DNA from 4 places in the Shewanella sp. SM101 genome. Region 3 is predicted to be linked to each of the others. Evidence: predicted binding sites of a transcription regulator. Region 3 holds the regulator's gene; each other region holds the start of a gene.
What was found. The regulator LexA, encoded in region 3, represses DNA repair genes until DNA is damaged. The targets are predictions, from matches to a motif close to TACTGTATNNNNATACAGTA.
Positions count from the first base shown of each region.

Region 1: L5M38_RS15215 (YebG family protein) is a predicted target of LexA. The motif match lies at 3,720-3,739, and genes of this name have one in related genera.
Region 2: L5M38_RS23185 (LexA family protein) is a predicted target of LexA. The motif match lies at 3,983-4,002, and genes of this name have one in related genera.
Region 4: umuD (translesion error-prone DNA polymerase V autoproteolytic subunit) is a predicted target of LexA. The motif match lies at 1,523-1,542, and genes of this name have one in related genera.

Region 1 is NZ_JAKKRH010000027.1:17,582-24,152, forward strand. Features, by position in the region: gene prc (carboxy terminal-processing peptidase) at 1-1,994, opposite strand, end outside; gene proQ (RNA chaperone ProQ) at 2,023-2,652, opposite strand; gene L5M38_RS15210 (GAF domain-containing protein) at 2,933-3,391, opposite strand; gene L5M38_RS15215 (YebG family protein) at 3,409-3,708, opposite strand; gene L5M38_RS15220 (paraquat-inducible protein A) at 3,916-4,548, shown strand; gene L5M38_RS15225 (paraquat-inducible protein A) at 4,550-5,167, shown strand; gene L5M38_RS15230 (PqiB family protein) at 5,154-6,571, shown strand, end outside.
Region 2 is NZ_JAKKRH010000081.1:846-7,416, forward strand. Features, by position in the region: gene L5M38_RS23175 (nuclease-related domain-containing protein) at 768-2,975, shown strand; gene L5M38_RS23180 (NERD domain-containing protein) at 3,096-3,869, shown strand; gene L5M38_RS23185 (LexA family protein) at 4,012-4,419, shown strand; gene L5M38_RS23190 (Y-family DNA polymerase) at 4,419-5,675, shown strand; gene L5M38_RS23195 (uracil-DNA glycosylase family protein) at 5,828-6,547, shown strand.
Region 3 is NZ_JAKKRH010000017.1:60,033-66,603, reverse strand. Features, by position in the region: gene L5M38_RS11260 (ribonuclease T2) at 1-538, shown strand, start outside; gene L5M38_RS11255 (VOC family protein) at 615-1,388, opposite strand; gene mtr (tryptophan permease) at 1,537-2,793, opposite strand; gene plsB (glycerol-3-phosphate 1-O-acyltransferase PlsB) at 2,793-5,216, opposite strand; gene lexA (transcriptional repressor LexA) at 5,377-5,997, shown strand; gene L5M38_RS11235 (cell division inhibitor SulA) at 5,994-6,506, shown strand.
Region 4 is NZ_JAKKRH010000102.1:26-3,008, forward strand. Features, by position in the region: partial or broken gene L5M38_RS23895 (transposase) at 1-150, opposite strand, end outside; gene L5M38_RS23900 (hypothetical protein) at 209-679, opposite strand; partial or broken gene L5M38_RS23905 (DNA polymerase V subunit UmuC) at 863-1,090, opposite strand; gene umuD (translesion error-prone DNA polymerase V autoproteolytic subunit) at 1,078-1,512, opposite strand; gene L5M38_RS23915 (hypothetical protein) at 1,716-2,588, shown strand; gene L5M38_RS23920 (hypothetical protein) at 2,633-2,899, opposite strand.

The sequences.
Region 1 (6,571 bases), on a different contig from region 3:
ATATAAGCGGTTTCGTCTAAAAATGCATCTGGCAATTCAGCGTCGTCTTTAATGTCTTCCATTGATTTAACCGGTGCTAAACCATTGGCGACTCGACGCTCGTTTGTTCTGTCGAGGACTTTTTTCTCATCGGCTTCACGGGAAGCAATACGCTCACTTTCAACCAGAGAAACTGTCTTCTCTTTGTGATGCTTTTTAAAGTCGGCAATATCTTGATTGATATAGGCAAACTCTACGCTATTTTTTATACGGTTAAGGTGCTTAGATTCAAGGCTAGTCACTAACTCAGGCGTAACATCATTAAGCGTGCCATATTGCGCCATAGGCACTTTATCCCAAGGTAAAGCATTTTTCTCTTCAGCTTCACCGTACTCGCCCGGCTCCAACGCACTTGGGTAAGAAATGTTGGGGGTCACACCTTTAATCTGTGTACTACCACCATTAATACGGTAGAACTTTTGAATCGTATACTGCACATGGCCAATTGGCTTTTCATACATGTCGTAGATACGGCCTAGGCTCTTATGCTGCTGTACTGTGCCTTTCCCAAAACTCGACTCACCGACGATCAGTGCACGGTCATAATCTTGCAATGCGGCAGCAAAAATTTCAGAGGCTGAAGCACTGTAACGGTCAACCATCACAGTCAATGGTCCTGCATAACTGGTTTTACCGTCGTTATCACGATGCGCAGACACTCGTCCATCGGCATCACGAATTTGCACTACAGGGCCCATATCGATAAAAAGTCCCGTCAGCAGCACGGCTTCCGTTAATGCACCACCACCGTTACCTCTAAGGTCGATGACTATGCCTTCTACTTTGGCGTCGTTTAACTTCACTAGCTCTTTTTCAACGTCCTGCGACAAATTCATATAGAAACCAGGAATTTGGATCACACCGACTTTGCGATTTGCGTACTCGCCGTCTTTAGGTTCAATCACCTTAGAGGTTGCCGCTCTATCTTCAAGACGAATTTTGTCGCGAACTAAGGTAACGTCGAATGGCTTAGCATTGGAACCGCCTTTCTTCGGTAAAATTTGCAGAACAACTTTACTGCCCTTAGGCCCTTTGATCAGGTCGACCACGTCGTCTAAACGCCAGCCGATTACATCAACAATTTCACCGCCTTCTTGACCGACGCCGACAATCTTGTCTTCCGGCGACAGTTTTTCACTGCCCGCAGCAGGGCCGCCAGTAATTAAACTTTTAATGACAGTGTAATCGTCTTCAAGTTGCAGTTGAGCACCAATGCCTTCAAGGCTCAAGTTCATTTCCATTTGGAAACGTTCAGCATTGCGTGGTGAAAGGTAACTTGTATGTGGCTCAATGCTACGGGAGAAGGCATTCATCACGCCTTGGAACACGTCTTCACTGTTAGTTTGAATCAAACGTTTAATGGCGTTGTTGTAACGCTTTTGGAGGATATCAACAATCTCAGGCCATTTCTTACCTGTGAGTTTAAGATTTAGTGCATCGTATTTAACACGTTGACGCCATAACTCATTAATTTCTGTCTGGTCTTTTGGCCATGCGGCCTCATCGCGGTCGTACTCATAGGCATCACCGGGCGCAGAAAAATCCATCTCTTTGTCTAATAGAGATAAAGCATAGACAAAGCCTTCATAGCGGCGCTTTTGGACGATATCAAACATTTTATAGGCAGGCTCAAGTTCACCAGAACTAAGCATGTCATCGAATTGGGTTGCATAAGGTTTAAAACTATCGACATCCGCTTGGGTTAACACATTGCGGCGATAGTCCAACTGCTGTAGATAACGATCAAAAATTTGCGCAGAAAAGGCGTCATCAAGATTGAATCTATGATAGTGCGAACGAGTGTATAAGTCCGTTACCCTTTTGCTCGCAACCTTATGTTGCGCTTCCTGCTTGAGAGTGGGTAACTCGCTGATTTGAATCGTGGGTGGTACGGCCCAAGCCGAGAATCCGACAAAAACAGTGGCGATCGAGGTAGCCAAAGTGAGTTTTCGCATCAACAAGTTACTCCGTTTTAATAAATGATTACAGCAGGATATGTTCTGCTCTAACTTTAATCGTTAGGCCACTATCAAGCTGAACATGAATATCTTCCTTGTTAATGTCAGTAATCACACCGGCTACGGGTGTCATACCTAATTTAACATTGACGCGTTGTTTTTTCGTTAAATCAGTCAATTGTGCTTGAACATAATTGACGACTGGCGCTGCAGCTTTTGGTGCAGGCTTAGCAGGACGCTCAGTTTTAGGACGCTGAGGAACAGCCACCTTTTTAGGTGCTTTCTTCGCCGCAGGCTTAGGTGCAAGTGCTGCACGTTTCGCTTTGGCCTTATCCTGACTCTCTTTCAACATGGCTTGAGCATGATCAATGTGCTCTTGCTCTAACTCGCCGCAAGGTTCGCCATCCAGGTTTACGCGTTGTGCGCCCGCTTTAACGCACTTTAAATAGCGCCAGCTGCTGGTGTAACGTCTCAAGGCAACTCTGAGCTGAGTTTTACTGACTTTAGAATCATCAGCCAACCTTTCAGCCAAATCTTGAAACAATCCGATTTTTAATGGCTTAGTTTCACCTTCAGCAATAAAGCACAAAGGAAATGTTTCATACAAATACGCCAAAATTGCATTGGTGTCGGTCAACTTTTCTGTTGATTCCATCATTACTTCCACAGTCAAAAAGGGACATCGATTCGAGGTGATATATATCAGCTTCTTACATGTCGTTTATCTTCGTTAAACTCAATATTGAGTCAACGTACAAATTAGCATCCTAGCCGCGTTTACTAAAGTTAAAAAATATACCTTAACAAATTTTGTCAGCTCAAAACACTAAGCTTATTCATTGCATGCCAATCAAACCAGCTTAATGCGTGCAGGCGCATATTATAAGGCGCACGCCACCGATTGCGACTATGAATTATGCGTTATTGTACGCAAATTAATCAAATAGGCAGTTTTCAAAACTTTTAACCAGTAATTCCAGCCCCTTTTGGTCTTCTTCATCGAAACGATCGAAGATAGGACTGTCAATATCGAGCACGGCAACCACGTTACCTTGCGCACGAACTGGCACAACGATTTCAGAATTACTGGCAGAATCACAGGCAATATGACCATCAAATTGATGGACATCGGCCACTCGCTGAGTTTGATTAGTGAATGCTGCTGTACCACACACACCTTTTCCTAACGGAATGCGTGTACAAGCCACTTTACCTTGAAACGGGCCTAATACTAGTTGTTCGCCACGCATGACGTAGAATCCCACCCAGTTCAGCTCAGTTAAATTATCATTGAGCAAGGCTGAAAAATTCGCCATAGCCGCAACAAGGTCGTCTTCCCCTTCCAACAAGGCCAAGGCTTGACGGTTAAGTGACTCATAAAATTTCGATTTCATTACATTTCCTAACAATTTTATTCTGCTGCTTCGGTCTTTTTAGCCGCTTTTTTCGCTGCAGGCGGATTCGTTGGCGTACTATTAACCTGAACGGCGCCTTTAAGCAAGTTCGTCAGCTCATCTTTATTGTTAGCAAAATAGAATGCGAGCTTTTCGCCCACACTTTCATCTATACCCAAATCAGCTTTTTGAATGAAGGGGATAAGGTTATCGGCGATATCGAGCATCTTATCGTAGGCATCAGCCTCCTTCTTAGATGTGAATGTCATCTTTTCAACCCCTTCTCTGACCACGACAAACTGTGTTATTACTGCCATGACTGCCCTCGCACTGTTTTTATATACAGTAACTAGAGTGACATAGATTGAACTTGTGATGCAAGTGTTCTGATTAATCTGATATTATTAGCGTACTTTCGTTGCCAAGATTATAAAAGCGCTAGACGTGGCTGAACAGCTAACTAGCACGACACTTTGCACCGTTCTCGCTGTTATTACTCCTATTAGGCTAATATATATTTTTATATGCATGAAAACGCAGCAGAAAATTCAGTAACCCTATGCCGCTCCTGCGATTTAGCAGTCCGCAAACGTGCCTTGCCTAGCGGCGTTAGAGCAATCTGTCCTCGTTGCAGCACTGCACTTTATGACACGCCATACTGCTCTGTGAATGGTATGTTAGCCCTATGTATTTCGGCATTAGTGTTTTATTTCCCTGCTAATTTTTTACCCGTACTCGAGATCCACTTTTTCGGCAGTATTCGTACTACCACGGTTTTCCAAGGGGCATTTGCAGTATTTGACCAAGGCTATTGGGTTGTAGGTGTCGCCGTACTTGCCGCAGCTGTGATAGGTCCAGGCTTATTACTGTTATCGATATTGACACAGATTTTAATTGTGAAATGGGGATTGAGTAGCCTTTTTTGGCGTAACTCATTGAAGCAGTTGTTAAAATTTCATGGCGTCTTATCGCAGCTCACTATGCTGGAAATTTATGTGATCAGCTTCTTAGTTTCATCATTTCAGCTATCTGATTTTTCGGACATTTATTTTGGTATGGGCACATTTTGCTTCACTATGCTGTTTCTCGTGACCTTGTTTCTACAAAGAGAATACGACTTAGAACATATGTGGACGTTATTGGAAGGTCATAGCTGATATGAAACAACAAGGTAAAGATATCGGCCTATGTCTCTGTAAAGTGTGTCGCCAACTCAACAGCAGTGAACTCACGCACTGTCAGCGCTGTGAAACTGAGTTGCAAGTCAGAGACTATTCCAGCCTGCAAAAAAGTTGGGCTTTGTTGATTACCGCTGCCATCTTACTGGTGCCAGCCAACATTTACCCTATCACTATGCTGACCAACCAAGGCCAAGTGCGGCACGACACGATTTTTTCGGGCATTTTACATTTAGTGCATTCAGATATGCTGCCTATTGCCATCATAGTGTTTACCGCCAGTATTTTAGTACCATGGATTAAAATCATCGGCTTATCCATTTATCTGTGTGCGATCAGCTTTGATATCCCGATTTCAAAAAAGAAATTGATGGTGGGTTTTCACATCATCGAATGGATTGGCCGCTGGTCAATGCTCGATTTATTTGTCATCTCAATCACAGTGGCATTAGTGAACATGGGACAATTACTCGACGCGAAACCAGCGCCTGCGGCTACCGCATTTGCCTTGGTGATTCTGTTAACTCAGTTAGCCGCAAAAGTTTTAGACACTCGTTTACTCTGGGATCGATTGGAACCTCAAGATGACACAAATTGAATCGCCGAAAGTTGTAAAGAAAAAACTCTTTTCGCCCATTTGGCTCCTTCCTATTGTCGCGTTGGCATTAGGTGCTTGGCTGGGCATTAAGAGCATTAAAGAATCGGGAGTTGAAATTCAAATTCACTTTCCGAGCGCCACAGGGATTGATGTGGGTAAAACCTTAGTCAAATACCAAGGTTTGACTGTCGGTAAAGTGAAAGACATTGGCATAGATGACGATCTCAAAGGCGTGAACGTCAAGGTCATGATGGACTACCGCGCTAAGCCTTTCTTGAATAAAGAAACCCTCTTCTGGCTTGTCACACCTAAAGCAAGTATTACAGGTGTTGAAGGCTTAGATGCGCTGTTTTCGGGTAACTATATTGCCATCCAACCAGGGAAAGGTAATGCCTCGACCTTTTTTGAAGCAGAACGCCAACCGCCGCCGATGCAAATCGGCTCAGAAGGTGTGATGGTCGAATTGACCTCCGATAAACTGGGTTCGCTCGATGTTGGCTCGCCAATATTTTTCCGCCAAATCCCCGTGGGTAGCGTGGTCAGCTATCGTTTAGATGGCAATCAAAGGGTCATTATCAGCGCTTTCATTCAAGAGCAATATGCGCGGTTAGTGAAGAAAAATTCTCACTTTTGGAATGTTTCTGGCGTCAAAATTGATGCTTCACTAACTGGGGTTAAAGTCAGTTCAGAGAGTTTGGCGTCCATTCTGGCTGGCGGCGTGAGTTTCAGCTCTGACGATAAAGCAGACATAGCTAAAAACGGTGACGTTTTTTCGCTTTATGATTCAGAAACCACCGCCCTTGGCGGCATAGAAATAAACCTAACCATGGCTGACGCTAACGGTGTCGACAAAGGTACCCGCATCGTTTATCGCGGCATGAGCATTGGCAGTATTTTAAGTAAACAACTCACGTCCAATGGTGTTACAGCAGTGGCTAAATTTGAACCTCAATACGGTTCACTGTTAACTAACGACGGCGTGTTTTGGCTTGAAGGTGCTGATATTTCCCTCTCAGGCATTAAGAATCCAGAACGCTTACTGACAGGTAGCGTGATCAACTTCCTGCCAGGCATCAACACCAAAAGCGCGGTACCAAGCAGCTTTGCCTTACAAGCCAAAGCGCCTGACTTACTGCAATCGAAGAAGCGTTTCTTGGCCTTAACCTCAGCCGAAAACATGGGCATTTCAGCGGGCGCTCAAGTTCGCTTCAAGCAAATCCCCATTGGTTCCGTGCTTACAGTTAAGTTAACCAAAGATTTATCGGCGGTGGAATACCAACTCGAGCTACAACCTGAGTTTGCCAGTCTAATACGCAGCGACAGCTATTTTGTGCCTGAGTCGGCATTAACGGTAAACGCATCGTTAGACGGGGTCTCAGTCAAAGCAAGGGATTTTACAACGCT
Region 2 (6,571 bases), on a different contig from region 3:
TATTAAAGTAGAGAGTAGTGAAGTAAGAAACCAACCTTTAGTTTGATTACATCAGAGCGCACCGCCAAGGCATATCGATTCGTTCTAGGTTTATCCCAAAATCAGTTAACTGATAACTAAATCATTCAAAATTTGCTAACCGGTTAGTACTGTATATGGTTACTGCGATTATATACAGTATTCTAAGGGGCATATTCTTCCCTTTATTACAGTCTCTGCGCATGCTGGGATCAGTGGTTTTGAGACACTTGCAGCTGAGCTTAAGTCTTGACGTGCGACTTGTGCAGCATCCTAGCGCTTCGTATGTGGAGATTACCGAGGGGGGATTTGATGCTGACTGAGGGGATTTATGATGGTGACTTGCTGATTGTAGATAGGCATATTACTGCACAGCATGGAGCTGACTTCATTCTGCTAATTGTGAACAGCCGCCTGTAGATTTGAAAATTCTCAATTAAAAGTGTCCAGTTTGAGTTGACCAGTACAAAAAGCCCTGTTCTAAAAGCCTAAAAAGCTCGGAAATCTGGTATCGTCTTGCTTCGGTCAACTGCTGATAATTCATAGTGATACTCTTTTACTTTGGCGAGATAAAGCGTACTACTTTCAGTAGTTGGCTTCTTCTACGACTCAATTAGAGTGTCCCAGTTATTATCTGAATTCTGGAGTAACTACAAAAGTAACTTGAGTCGTCTATTTTCAGATTAAGCCTAATGAATAAGGTAATTATTTGATATCTCTACCTAATAATATTGTGAAAGGATGCCTTGATGTTAGACCGTAAACAGAATTATTTTGAAAAGCTTTTTTTGCAATTCAAAGCCTTTCAGAATGAAGAATTTGCATACCAGCAAGTCCTAGAAGTTTATCTCTATAGAAAGCCTGCTAAAAAAAGCTTGTCGATTGTTAATCGAGAAGACTGCTTTTGGCATTCAACATTCATTTATGATTTCCCACCTCATCTGTTTGAATCTGAGGATTTTATCCTAGCCTTAGCCCGTTATTTTGCACAGGACATCGCTGCTAATCCTAAGTTTATCTCAATGGTATTAGCGAAATCGCCAAAAACCATCATAACGGCGATCAGAAGATCTGAGATAGTACTTAAGAAAGAGCATACTAAGTGGCATGAAATTAACCAGCTATCGAGCCAATACCCAAATATACTTGAAGGTTTGATTGAGACATGTCATCAATTCCAACAAGCTCACGAAGATAGAATAGGGCTGATAGCAAAGTACAGCAAACCATTTAAAGGTATATCTTTATTCGAGTTTTTGTCATTTTCTTCTGTATATTTTTTCAAATATCAAATAGAACAAACCATATCATTTGACGGTGGTGTGATAAGTGTAAACTCAAAGTTGAGAGCGCTTACGGAGTTAATACATTGGAAATTAAGACATTCACCAGATACTGACTTCCATCTGAATGATAATAAAATTGGTAAATCATTAAAAGCGTATCATGCCCCATTAGTATTCCCATCTAATGAAGACAGTACAGCTGCAGATTCATTACTGAATACGTTTAGTCAATTGATGCAAGTACAAGTCGAACTTGATGAGTTTTTGTCGCAAAGCGTATATCCATTTTGTTTTGACGATTCATTACATTTTTCAGTAACAAATGGAAGGTTAATATTTGAGCGTTTTGGTGAAGGTATAATTAATAATTGGGATCGTAATGGGAACAGACAGCAACTTCTTAAAGGTTACTGGTTTAATATAGCAATGGAAGAATTTATTACTGCAGGAATGGCCAGTGTACAGATTGGTTCTGTTGAACACCATGACAACAATCAAATCGCTTACTTAAAAGCCTTAGCAAGTAAGTTGGAACTACAGAAACTATATGGTTTTCAGGAGTTTGTTAAGCTCGATAACGGGTTTAACGTTAATTTATTCCAAGCTTTACTATCTTTAGAGCTCATGGTCGTATTTTATTTCAAAGAGAACATTGAATCGTTCTATCATGAACATGCTCAACTAGGTGATTGGCAAAAAGCCATTGGAATGGTTGCAATAAAAGGGATCGCTATAGGTCAAAATCGATTTCCTATAACTTGGTCTTTATGGAAAGAGAAAGTTAATAACATTGTCGGTTGGACTGTTTCCAAAGACTTACCTAAAGGGAGCATTAAGGCTGCTGAGGCTATTTTAGAGTTTTGGTGCCTTGATATGAAAAAGCTCAGTATTGAATTACGCCAATCGAAGTTTGAAAAGATACAACCACTTTACGAAAAACCAGTTTTTAAAATCGGCAGTCATTGTGTTCAACTTCCTTGGTTGATGTCTACACAGTATGGTTCGCTGAGTGCAGTGAATAATCTTCGACGTTTTGCCAATCTGCGCAGTTCATTAAAAGACGAAACAACAAGAATAGAAAATCAGTTAGGTGATGCATTCGAAGGCCGTGGCTTCAATGTGATACGAAATTATACTGCAAGTACTCCAAGTGGGATTGAAGCAGGTGAGATTGATTTAATTTGTGTCATAGATAATATTGTCTTTATCATTGAAGTGAAATCAACATACTACCGTACAACTCACTCTGAGATATTTCATTACCGGGATCGTACATTACGTAAAGCTGGTATACAGGTAAGGAAAAAAGTTGAAGCGTTTGAGGATAATCTTGGCATAAATAAAGAACTTAGACAAATTTTAGGTTTAACGGTTGAAACACCAAAAGTTAAAGGTTTGATTGCTGATACTTCACTCGAGTTTGATCATGACTATTTCGCTGGTTTTATGAAAGTAAGCGTTGAAGAGCTTTTGATTGCATTGGCTGACAATGCTCATTATTTATGTAATCAAGAGAAAGAAATTACATTGTCTATGGCATCAGTTAAACCTGTTCATTTATCTTCAGAGCCTTATTCTTTGTATCCATTGGGATTTAATGGCAAAGAGTTTCTGAGGGTAATCGAGGAATCGCTTGTTTGGGCAAAGGCTGAGTTAATACATCAACCATAAGCCCTTTATAAGGAAGGCAGGTTGTATTATGCAGCTAACACATAAATAAAAGCAGCTAATCGGGCCGCAGGAGGTATCTAGTCTCCCCTGTGGCGGGCGTTAGTTGAATAAGGAAATTCCGTGGATATATTCGGATTACTGTCGGAAGCTTTAGTTCAAGTTTGGTATTTAATACCTTTATTATTCATCATCTCGCTTTTTAAGAGTCGGTGGTTTAAAGGTGTGTTCGGTGAATTTCTGGTAAACAAACTACTGGCACAGTTGCCAACGTTAGATTATACGTTGGTAAAAGACGTTACCTTGCTAACTGAAGATGGTACGACCCAAATCGATCATATTGTAGTATCTAAGTTTGGTGTTTTCGTGATCGAAACTAAGAACATGAAAGGTTGGATTTTTGGTTCAAAAAATCAAAAACAGTGGACTCAGAAAATCTATCGTCACTCTTCTAAGTTTCAGAATCCCCTTCATCAGAATTACAAGCATGTTAAAACGCTGGAATCATTGTTAAACATAGACCCATCAAAAATGCACTCAATAATAGTATTCATTGGTGACAGTACGTTCAAAACGGATATGCCTGAAAATGTCACCTATGCACGAGGCTGTTTAAACTACATCAAGCAGATCGATCAACCTGTTTTTTCGGATGCAGAGTACATTCAACTCATTGATATTATAAATAATACTAAACTTAAAAGAGGTGTTGTTACAGACTTTAAGCATCGAAAGCATATTAAAGAGCTGGTCGCATCAAAAGAGCCAGTAAAGCTATGTTCGCGTTGTGGTTCAGAAATGGTTCTGCGTGAAACTAAGCGTGGTGAGAATAATGGGAAACAATTTTGGGGTTGCTCTGGATTCCCCAAGTGTAGATCTATAGAAAAACTCAACTAAAAACGCCTCCACCGCGGTGAATTATGACGTGGGGTTTGATAAAGAAAAGAACCAATGGTGTTACATCGAAACATCACAATAATTCTTGCCAGTTACCTAACAACGCCTATAATCACTGTATATAAAAACAGTGGTGTTGACTATGCGTATTATCTCCATCTATGCCAGTGCCGGTATTACTGGCTTCGAAAGCCCTGCAGCTGAATATAGTCAGCTGGGTCTCAGCCTTGATGAGCTGTTAGTTGTGCATCCCAGCGCGACTTTTATTGGTGTCGCAAAAGGTGACTCAATGCAGGGCGTGGGCATTTTTTATGGCGATTTACTGATTGTTGACCGCCAGGAAACCGCGCGTCATGGTGATGTGATTGTTGCCAATTTCAACGGTGAATTTGTATGTAAAATCCTTGATAAAACGCATCGCATGCTGCTGTCATCGAATGAACAGCACCAACCTCAGCCTATTCACGACTACGATAATTTTACGATTGAAGGTGTTGTTATTCGTTCAATTCGTTGTCATCGCCAAAGTCCATTATTAGCGGACATCTGATGTTTGCCTTGGTAGACGCCAACAGTTTCTATTGCAGCGCCGAGCAGGTTTTTAGACCTGATTGGCGTGGTAAGCCAATGATTGTGTTGAGCAACAATGATGGCTGCATTGTAGCGGCAAACAAGCAAGCGAAAGAACGGGGCGTTCCTAAGTTTGCACCATACTTTCAAGTCAAAGACCTGTGCACGAAATTAGGTGTCATTGTTTGTTCAAGTAACTATGAGCTCTATGCCGATTTATCTGCAAAGATGATGAATATCATTGGCCGATTTGCACCAGAGCAGCATGTCTATTCGATTGATGAAAGCTTTCTCTCCTTTAAAAATTGTTACCCCGCCATTAAGTGCTTACAAACCCAAGGCCAGTTGATTCGAAAAGCGGTTTGGAAAGAGACACGTTTACCGGTTTGTGTCGGTATCGGCTCAACACTCACACTGGCTAAAGCGGCCAATCACGCGGCAAAGAAGTTACCTGGCTATCAGGGGGTGTGTGTTATCGATAATGAACAAGACCGGATTTCAATTTTACAATCAATGAATGTGAATGACGTCTGGGGCATTGGGCGCAGGATAAGCAAAAAACTTGAATTGATGAACGTAAAAACCGCCTATGACTTAGCCAAAATCCCTGCAGGTTTAGCGCGAAAGCAATTTAGTATTGAAATAGAACGCACTGTGCGTGAACTCAATGGGCAAGCGTGCAAAGTGTGGGACGAGGCGAGGGCGGATAAGAAGCAAATATTCTCGACTCGTAGTGTGGGCGAGCGTATTACCGAGTATGAGGATTTACTGCAAGCCTTAAGTAAACATGTGGCGATTGCCGCAGCGAAAGCGCGTAAGCAAGGTTCTAGCTGTAAAACCATGTTGTTGTTTGCCAGCAACTCCCCCTACGATGAACGCCCTACAGGCTTTAAAACCTTAGTGCACTTTGCTTGTGCCACCGATTGCAGCATTGAACTCACTCAAGGTATGACACAAGCAGCATCTCAACTTTTCCGTGCAGGCGTACGTTATTATAAAGTCGGTGTAGGCCTGATCGATTTGGTCAGTACCCAGCATGGCCAGTTAGATTTATTCAATGTCTCAAAAGCCAAGCCCGCGTTAATGAAGACTCTTGATTGCATCAATCAACGTTACGGCACAGACACTTTATTCATTGCTGCCCAAGGTATCGAGCAAAAATGGGCCATGCGCCGCGAGTTGCTCACCCCACAATACACAACCAAGTGGCATTGTCTGCCCGAGATAAAGTGTTGATATCTGGCAGTAGATGGATTTACAGGTTTATTCCTTAATGTGACTTTAGAGCAACAAGAAACACACATTGTGACACATGCTAGTTGATCTACTTTTTGTTATGGCACAAAGTGTCTTTGACACTAGTGAATATTAATTAGGAAGTGCCTAACATGGTTGAAAAAGAACAACTCCCAATCTTCGCTGAGAACACACTCAAACACATCTTGGACGACATTGGGGAAGTAGTTTATAGCTCCCATGAAACGTTAAGAAAAGGTGATGTTTACTTGTTGGGTTTAAACCCAGGTGGTAGTGGGCAAACGAATCCAGATACAGGCGTACCATACACGATTCGAAGTCATCTTCAGCGTATGCTGAAACGAAATGAAAACTCTTTCTATGATGAGAGTTGGGAAAACGGGCAATCTAAGTATCCTAAGTGTGGTGCGCCTCTTCAGAAACGTGTTATTGAGTTATTGAAAGGGATTGATATTGATGATCCAAGAACGGTGTGTGCATCCAACATCATATTCAAAACATCACGTAGTGCTGCTGATTTGTGTTTTGGATTGGCTGGGTTGTGTTGGCCTGTACATGAGGCAGTTTTGAAAATCATTCAGCCAAGTTTAATTCTTACTTATGGCATCGATAAAATTTCTGCCTATGCGTTTTTGAAAGCCTTATTTTTGAAAGGGGATGAAGTACCACCTCAACCATCTTTGCATGGACAGTGGAATTGTCGTGGATTCCACTGTGACATCAATGGTGTACATACATTTGTTGCGGCGGTTCCCCATCTTAGCTACTACAGCCCAGCAAATAAGCAAGATGTATTTAACTGGATCATCGCCAATCAAAAGAAGGCTAAAGCACGGCAAAACTCAGTGTAATCTCGCATCTGTCCAAATCGGGTT
Region 3 (6,571 bases):
CAGCCTGCACGGACTGTGGCCGAATAAACAACAATGCGGCACGCGATATGGCTATTGCAGCACAGTCAAACTGCAACCGAATGATTTCTGTACTTATCCAGAGTTTGAACTGAATCCATCGGTGCGCAAAAATTTAGAAGAAGTCATGCCAAGCGCCCAATATGGCACCTGTTTAGAACGCCACGAATGGTGGAAACACGGCACTTGCCGTAGCCAAGACCCTAACGAGTACTTTTTATTGGCAACCCAGCTGACCCAAGCGGTCAATGCCTCGGCATGGGTACAAAAATTTATTCATGACAACATAGGTAAGAGTGTCAGTAAAAGTGAGTTAAACCAAAGTTTTGATAGCAGCTTCGGTCAAGGCGCTCACACTAAAATGAGTCTTGAATGTGGCAAGGGATTACTGAGTGAAATCCGCATTAACTTGCCCGAAGTCATTAAAACTTCTGACTCCTTACCTAGCCTACTCGCCAAAGCCAATAAGGCCTCAAAAGGCTCCTGCCCTGAAACAATCATGATTGATAACGCTAATTAAACAAATAGTTAGACAAATAAAAACGGCGATTTAGCGTCGCCGTTTTTAACCTTAATGACAGCACTTAATATGCCAGTCACATCTGATTAAGCTTGATCACCGCAAAGGTAGCGCCTTGGGCGTCAGCAATGACAGAAAATCGTCCCACATCAGGGATATCACTAGGCGGTATGCACACTTGCGCGCCTAACGCTTGGGCTTTTTCTGCAAATGCATCGCAATCGGCTACTGCAAAATAAAGCAGCCAATGGGGAGAAATATCGCCCCATTCGGGCATTATCGTCATCATGCCGCCGATGGATTGACCATTAAGCTGCCATTCTGAGTATTCAATGTCAGGCATGTCACTCGGCATGTTGGTCCAAGGGAAGATTTTGCAGTAAAAGGCTTCTTCAGTACGCGGCTCTTTGCAAGCCAGCTCAACCCAGCAAAGGGTATTGAGTTCACCCTGACGGCGAGCACCTATGTGGTTCTTCGCTTGCCATAAAGCAAAGCGTGCGCCTTCAGGATCGCTCACCTGCGCCATCACGCCCGCATCACCCACAATATGCGGCCCCATGTGCACTTGGCCGCCCGCCGCTTGAATCTCTGCAATGCTGGCATCGATATCATCGACGGCAAAGTAGATACGCCAGTGGCTGGGGATATGTGCTTCTGACTCAGGGATTTGATACATGGCGCCTAAGTCATCTCCCGCTAAATTAAATAGCGAAAAGTGACCTTCAGGGATCGGCATTTCAACCGAGTTCCAACCAAATAACGCTTGGTAAAATGCTGTTGTTCCCTGCCAATCATGGCTTGCAAGTTCAACCCAACATGCATGTCCTTGTGCGTACTGAGTCATTTTCATTATCGGCTCCTTTGTTTTAACAATCATTCGAGTTAAGCCTGAGTTTGTATTTCTGTCCAGTATTCAGGTTAAAAAGATCTGTAAGACAAAACTCAACCGCTAAAGACAAAAAAGCCCTCACATGGAGGGCTTAAATCATCACAACAAATTAGGAATATTGCGGCAGTAAATTTGCCATCGCGAGCAGATGACATGCACCCGTGACTATGCCAAATAACACCACAAGAATAATCAGCGGTGTACCGCCTATCACTCTAAAACCTGTGCTATCGGGGAACAACTGCCGCGATTTATAGGCCATCAGCGCCGGGACAATTACCGCCCATACAGTTGCCGCTAATGCCGCAAAGCCAATCGCCACCAAGAAGCCATCGGGAAACAGTAATCCTAAAATCGTTGGCGGCACAAAGGTCACTAACGCGGTTTTCATTCGGCCAGAGCGTGAATCATCAAAACCAAACAAATCGGCGAGATAATCGAACAAACCTAAGGTCACCCCTAAGAAAGATGAAGCCACAGCCAAGTTGGCAAACAAGGTCAACATACTGTTTAACCAGCTACTCGCCATCACCTCAGACAAAGCGCCCACCAACACACCCATATTGCCGCCTTGGGCAATAATGTCGATAAACTGGCTGCGGGGAATATTGCCCATAGTTGCCGCTAACCAACAGGCATAAATCACCAGTGCGATAAAGGTGCCGACGAAAATCGCCTTGATAATGGTGGAGGAATCTTTGCCGTAATACTTCACTAAGCTGGGAACGTTACCATGGTAACCAAAACTGGCGAGACCAAAGGGCAGCGCCGCCCACAGATAAGGTGAAAAGCTGTTATTACCATCGGGTTCGAGCAACTTAGTCACATCAATTTCGATCAATAAATTGCCGATCGCGAGGAAGAAGGTAATGATCATACCGCCGAGCATAATCGTGGTAATGCGATCCACGGCCTTAGTGCTGATCAACACTATGCTCGCCAATACTATGGCAAACACTAGCCCTGCCACACTTTGCGGTAACTCAATTCCCATGCCCTGCAAGCTGTGATTCACAATCGAGCCACCGCCGCTGATATAGGCATAGGTCAAAATATACAGCACGAACGCGATGGAAACGCCGTTCACTATCCGCCAAAACTGCCCTAAGGTTTGCTTGCTTAAAGTATCGAAGCTAGCACCCGGTTCGAAATGCAAATTGGTTTCGAGTAGCAATAAGCCCGACATCAACATGCAAAACCAAATGCCCAATAACATTAAAATCGAATAGCCAAACCACATACCTGCACCGACCACGGGCAGAGAAAACATCCCAGCACCTACGGTCGTGCCAGCAATAATCATGGCGCCGCCGAGCAAGGACTTACCTGCGGGCTTATGCTTAGCCGCATTCATATGATTTGCCATTAAACTGTATGCTCCGCGGTGACACTCGCCACTATCGTTTGTTTCACTGACGGACGTAATAAGCTATTGGCTTGATCTCGTATGCGATTGATATTGGACTTATCTTGGTTATCCGCTAGATATCCCAATTCTTTGAGCTTAACGCTCAAGGTGCCGTAAAGTTTCTTATCGTAGAACTCTGGCGCAGTAATGCCATGCAAAGCGCCTAAACGCTGGGCAAGTAGATGACTCTCAGACTCAAGTTCTGAGCGCTCCATCTTAGGTCTGTTCGCTAACAGATTGAAGATAATGGCATAGCGTTGCAGAGTTTCGCTCACTGAACTGGCTAACAATAATAGTTGGCTAGTGTGTTCAGGCACGACAGTTAAGGTATCAGTCTCAACCACTAACCCTTGTTCAATGAAGAAATCCAGCACTTGATTGACATAGGCAGGTACATCCTTAATGCCCATGAAGAGTTCGGCTTTCAGCAGTGGATAAAAATCGGCAACGATTGACACAACTTGCTGACGCGGGATCTGCTCATTATGCGTTAAACAACTCGCAATTAATGACGGTACAATAAATAAGTGGATGATATTGTTACGATAGTAAGTCATAGACACTGCCTGACTCGTCTCGATAGACACAATTTCACCTAAAGGATCGGCGCAAACAACAAACTTGTTCAGCTCTAAACCTTGCTGCACTAAATGCTTACCATCACCTTCGGCAACCGAAGTATAAGTAGTGTAAGGCACTTTTTTGAGTAGAGTCAGATACAGATCAAGCTGACGTTCCAGCAGACTGCGCTCTAAGGCATTTTGATCTGTGGCCAACAACACTAAACTCGTCAAGGTCACCGAACTCGCCGCCGCCGCATCGTTAATATTCGTCATCACTCGATTCGCCAGCACGTTTACCGCTGGCGTTAACCAGCTTGGTTTTTGCTCAGGATCATCGGCCAACTCAGTACGCCAGTTTGGCGCGCGCTCATTTAAGAAGTTTTGCAGAGTAATCGGCTCGCCAAAGTTCACATAACCTTGGCCGAAATTACCAAGTTTGCGAATCGCACCAAACACCTGCCACACAGATTCTTTTTTCTTTTTCTTACCACTTAACTCTTTATGATACGTCGCCACTTCCATCACATGGTCATAGCCTAAATACACAGGCACTAGCGTGACTGGACGCTCGATACCGCGCAGCACACTGTTCATCGTCATGGCGATCATGCCAGTTTTCGGCGCCAACAGACGGCCAGTACGTGAACGGCCACCTTCGGAGAAGTATTCCACCGAATAACCTTTAGCAAACAGCTGATCTAAATACTCACGAAATACTGCGGTGTACAGCTTATTGCCATTAAAACTACGGCGGATAAAGAAGGCACCACCGCGACGGAACATAGGTCCCGCGGGCCAGAAATTGAGGTTAATGCCGGCAGCAATGTGCGGCGGAACCATGCCTTGATAATACAAAATATACGATAACAGCAGGTAATCCATGTGGCTGCGATGGCAAGGCACATAAACAATCTCGTGGCCATCGTGGTGTAACTGCCGAACTTGCTCGGCGCCTTTAATGTTGATCCCGCTGTAAAGCTTGTTCCACAGCCAAGTTAAAAAACGCTCGGCAATACGCACTAAACTGTCTGAGTAATCGGCAGCGATTTCATCGAGATACTCAATAGCCGTCTCGCGCGCTTGGGTCTCAGAAATCTTTTTACTGGCGGCTTCTTCTTGAATCGCTTTGCGCAGCGACTCAGATTTGAGTAACGAATGAAACAGTGCTTGGCGGTTTGGCAGCACAGGCCCTGTCATTACCTTACGTTGACGACGGAAATGCACGCGCGCAACCCGTGCTAACTTATGGGCAATCCCCATGTCGGTGCCATGTTCGTCAGCCATGTAACGCAGGGATACGGCATTCGAAAACTGCACGAAGTTATGTCGACCTAAGAACAGAATCATCAAGCACTTGCGCAACCAAGTCGGGTTTTCCCGCTCAAATACGGCCGCCTTCATAGTGTCGTCTTCTTTCCCTGGCGTGCGACCCCAATACAAGCTCACGGGCACCAGTTGAATATCCAATTCAGGACGTTCCTTATGCACGGCTAACAAACGCATAAAGCATTCGAGGAAAGGCTCATTACCAGCACGCTCGCCAAACAGTGGCTTACGTCCTTGAAGACAGACAACCCGAGGCGCAGTCACACCATTAGCCACTAGAGGCTCATAAGGGCTTGGTAAACCTAACTTAGCCGTTATTTCGCTCAAAGCAGCTATGTCACTGAGGGATTCTGTTTTCATCACATAAACAAGGGGTCTGGAAGCATCCAGATTCAGATCGGCAAAGGGATCCTGAGGCACCACAATAGTGTGCACTAAGTGTTTTTGGATCCAACGTAATGATTTCAACCAAAGAGAGTCGTGTTTAGGCATTATTCTTATGCAATTAAGTGCGTTTACTAGCCCGATAGAATACCAGACTATGGGCAATATTCGCTAATTCTCTCCAACATAGCTAAAAAGTGGTTAATACTTGCGCTGCAAATAATACTGTATATACTAACAGTAACTGTATAGAAAAACAGGAAACACCATGAGACCTTTGACGCCACGCCAAGCTGAAATTTTAGAGCTAATTAAACGAAATATTGCCGATACTGGCATGCCACCCACTCGGGCAGAAATCGCAACCCGTTTAGGTTTTAAGAGCGCCAATGCGGCTGAAGAACACCTTAAAGCGTTGGCGAAAAAGGGCTGCATTGAGATCATGCCAGGCACATCTCGGGGCATTCGTCTGCCTGCGGAAATCGAAGATTTGACTGAAACAGGTTTACCGCTCATCGGCCAAGTGGCCGCGGGTGAACCTATCCTCGCCCAAGAACATGTTGAACAGTACTACCAAGTCGACCCAAGCATGTTCCATCCCGCCGCCGATTTTTTACTGCGAGTAAAAGGCGACAGCATGAAAAATATCGGCATTCTCGAAGGTGATTTGCTGGCAGTTCATAAAGTAGAACAAGCTAGAAATGGTCAAGTGGTTGTCGCTAGAGTCGATGACGATGTCACTGTTAAACGTTTCGAAAAAAAAGGTAATGTGGTCTATCTACATGCCGAAAATGAAGATTACTCCCCGATTAAAGTGGATTTAGGCTTCCAAAGTTTAACAATTGAAGGACTCGCCGTCGGTGTGATCCGTAATGGAGATTGGCTATGAATAAACTACTTGGCAATGCCCCCCGCCATCCGGGCTTGTGGCTCGATGAAGTCCGTGATGCCGACTATGACTGGCACCATGCGCCTATCGCCTGTATGCCAACCAAGACTCAAGGTCGCCAAGAATTAATTCATCTGAGTGCACAACTCGCTCAGTTAAGCCAACAGGGCCGTTGGTTAGTGCTCATCAACCCTCCAAGTATTGGCTACAAGCAAACACTCGCTAGCGCAGGTGTGCGTATGGATAGAGTTTTGCTGGTACATGCTAAAGATGAAGTCGAAACCCTGTGGGCGATGGAAAAAGCCCTAACAAGTGGTACGTCCAGTGCAGTCATTACTTGGACTCAATCATTAGATGCGCGGGATAATCGACGCCTACAAATCGTGGCTAAAAGTGCCCGAGCTATGGGTATAGTGCTTGAAGACGTAAACAGTCACTTACATGCCGACGTACGCATTGAGCAAGGCAATCTCTTCGGTCAGCAATCTTTTTTTAGCGCTGTACATTAAATATTCATTTAATTTTTTACCTTGAAAGCCGCCTCACCTATGAATGTGAGGCTTTTTTTTGGCAA
Region 4 (2,983 bases), on a different contig from region 3:
CTGAAGCTGCGTTACCCACTTACTGACCGTTGATTTACCTACGTTCATGGCTTTGGCTGCCGCTTCTTGTGTATAGCCCTGGTCAATGACTAATTGGGCAGTTTCGAGCTTAATCGCTGCGCTATATCGTGCACGTTTACTTTTATTCATTTTGTCACCTAAATTCGCTATGAATGAGATCATAACATTTCTTATTAGGTGGCCAAATTCAGTGTGCCACTACACTGGTATAAAGGTTTTCCAGTAAATAGTCTCGATATCTCACGATTGGACTTTCCTCTACCTTGTCGGTGCAGTCATATATTGTTAACGGACATTTTTTATCAACCAGCAGTCCTGTCCTTGGGTGAGTATGTTCGGGGATTTCCGTATTCAGCCACCGATAGAAGCTCAATAGCGCAACTGCATGAGATTGAATTGTTTTATCTGAGGATATATCAGGGTCTGCCAACAAAGAGTGAAGATATAGATTAACCGGCACCACATTGATGCCATCGAGGTCTATTAAAATTGGAAGTTCATGAGCAAACGGTTTTGAGTTATCCCTAACGTCATGGATGATTTCGCCACTGTCAGGGTGTGGCTTACTGATAAATGAGGGATATTTATCACTATTAATCCATATAAGACAGTAGTCAAAACCGAAGTCATCTGGAAACGACTTATTCTGCTCAATCATATTAACACCTAAATCATCCGTTATTCACACTGATAAGCCTTGCTCAAGGGGTACGCGTTCATCCATCTACTTTTTCAAGATATCCAGACAAACAGTAAAACTGTAACTACCTATCTTCTCTTCGTCTAATTTATTTATCATGAAAAATTCCAACATGTGGCATCTAAAAAAATTCCCAACTGTAAGTTCATAATTAGATGAAAACACCTGCACATTATGTTGTCTGCATAGATGTTGCTGCTCAAAGTAAGGGACAAATTTTTTCACGCCAACGATCTTGGCCGCTCGATTTATTGCCACGCAACAACCGTCGTTGTTGCTGAGCACAATCGCAGGAAGTTCGCGCAAGTCGGGCCTAAAGACCATTTCGCACGACACATAAAAGGAGTTGGCATCAATTAGTCCGAACATGGTTGACTCAGATATCTTTCTAGCAGATTTGAATGCTCATGAAGTCGGATTGACTTGATGATCACCCCTTCAACCGAGAATGTATCGGCATCATCGATAGCAACGGACGTCATGTTTTGCTGTTGATCGATAGACACAAGTAAACGGCGTTTTTCATCGAGCAGCTTTACGGTAAATTCACCGTTATAATTCGCCACAACGATAGCCATGTTGCCACGTTGAGCGGCGCGGTCTATCACTAAAATGTCGCCATGATAAATGCCTACCCCCTCCATCGAACGACCCGCTGCGCGGCCAAACCACGTAGAACTAGGATGCTCTACCAGCAGTTGATCAAGACTCAAGGGTAATTCTACGTAATCAGCCGCAGGGCTTGGAAACCCCGAAATTCCCGCACTCGCATTGCATGTGATAAGTTTCATTGCAAATAACTACTGTATAAATAATCAGTAATAATAGCAGTAAAAAATAAAAATCTTAAATTTCTCTCATGCTACCGGTTCCAGACTGTTTTCGATGTGTGACGGAAAACCGAAAATAATCGGATTCATATAAAATTCACAAAATTTGCTCGCCTATAGACTCGTGTTAATATGATTCCAATTAATTTAAACGAGTAAACATAATGAAAACAAAAACATCAACCTTCGCGTTAACCGCTTTAGTCGCTACTGCTTTACTCGGAGGCTGTGCTTCTACACCTAAAACCGTTGAGCCTAAGAAATTAGATGAGGTCGGCATTCAAGCGGGTGATTCCTTTGCATTGCAATTACTCAAGCTCAGTGGCACCGCTATGAATGCGAGCGACAAGACGTTAACCGATGAAGAATGGAAAAAAATTAACGGTGCTGACAGCTCTGTTATGGCGTTAAATATGGCTTCTGGCGCAGCAGGCATTGGGATGTTGGGCGGCAGTGGCTTATCAGGTGGAATGCTTAATGCGGGGTTGTCGATTCTAGCAAGTAAAAACAAAGACCCATATCCAATTTTTAGTCTTATCCAAGTTATACCAGTTGAGCAGCTAGCTACTCATTCACAGGTTTTAGGGGATTATTTAGGTAAAAATATTGGCACTAATTATCGGTTGCAAGAGGAATCTTTTGGCAGTAAAAAGTTTTTGCGGTTACAGGTTGTTGGATATGATGGTTATTTAGCAACAAGTAAAAAATACGGAGATTGGGGTATGTTAATGGGATCAGTAAATTCCCCTATTTCGTCTCTGAGCAGCGAGCAAGCCGCTAAATTGTTTAATCGAGAATTTCCAACAGGAAATTATGTCGTTGTATCATCAGATCTCAGCTATTGTGCTGAATTACCATTATTTGACAGGCTCATTAAGATCACCTCTGAATACCCTTCATTTCTTTATGTACCACCTAAAATCCCTTCAAGCACAAAGCACTGTTTGGAAGCTGATAAGTTGAGAGCTAATTACCAACAAGTCATAGACTTAAACAGTAAAGATATTCACCTGTTACTAAAACCGCAAGCTATCTAGTGTTAATGGCCGCGATACCTTTTCTATCGCGGCCAGCGTTCACTCTATAACGGGCAGGATGGTGGCCTTGGGAAGCCTGAACAGTCTAAGTTCGTGGCAGGGGACGCATTCTTAAATGCTTCTCGCACTTTAACGCCAGTATCGACTCCTAATACTCCCTCAATTCGCTTATCGGCGCTGTCCCTCATGTCCTTATTGACCACGGCATCTTTGCCTGTTGCGTCCATACTAGGCTCAGGGAACATGCCTGATTCGGTCATTAAGCCGACCCATTCGGTAAAATCCACTGCGCCAAGATCGACTTTGGACAACTCGTCCGTATGCGTCTAGCGAAGTACACCTAGCATCGATGTTCTGATTGTCTAAAAATACCTGCTCAATGATAAATTTGGAGC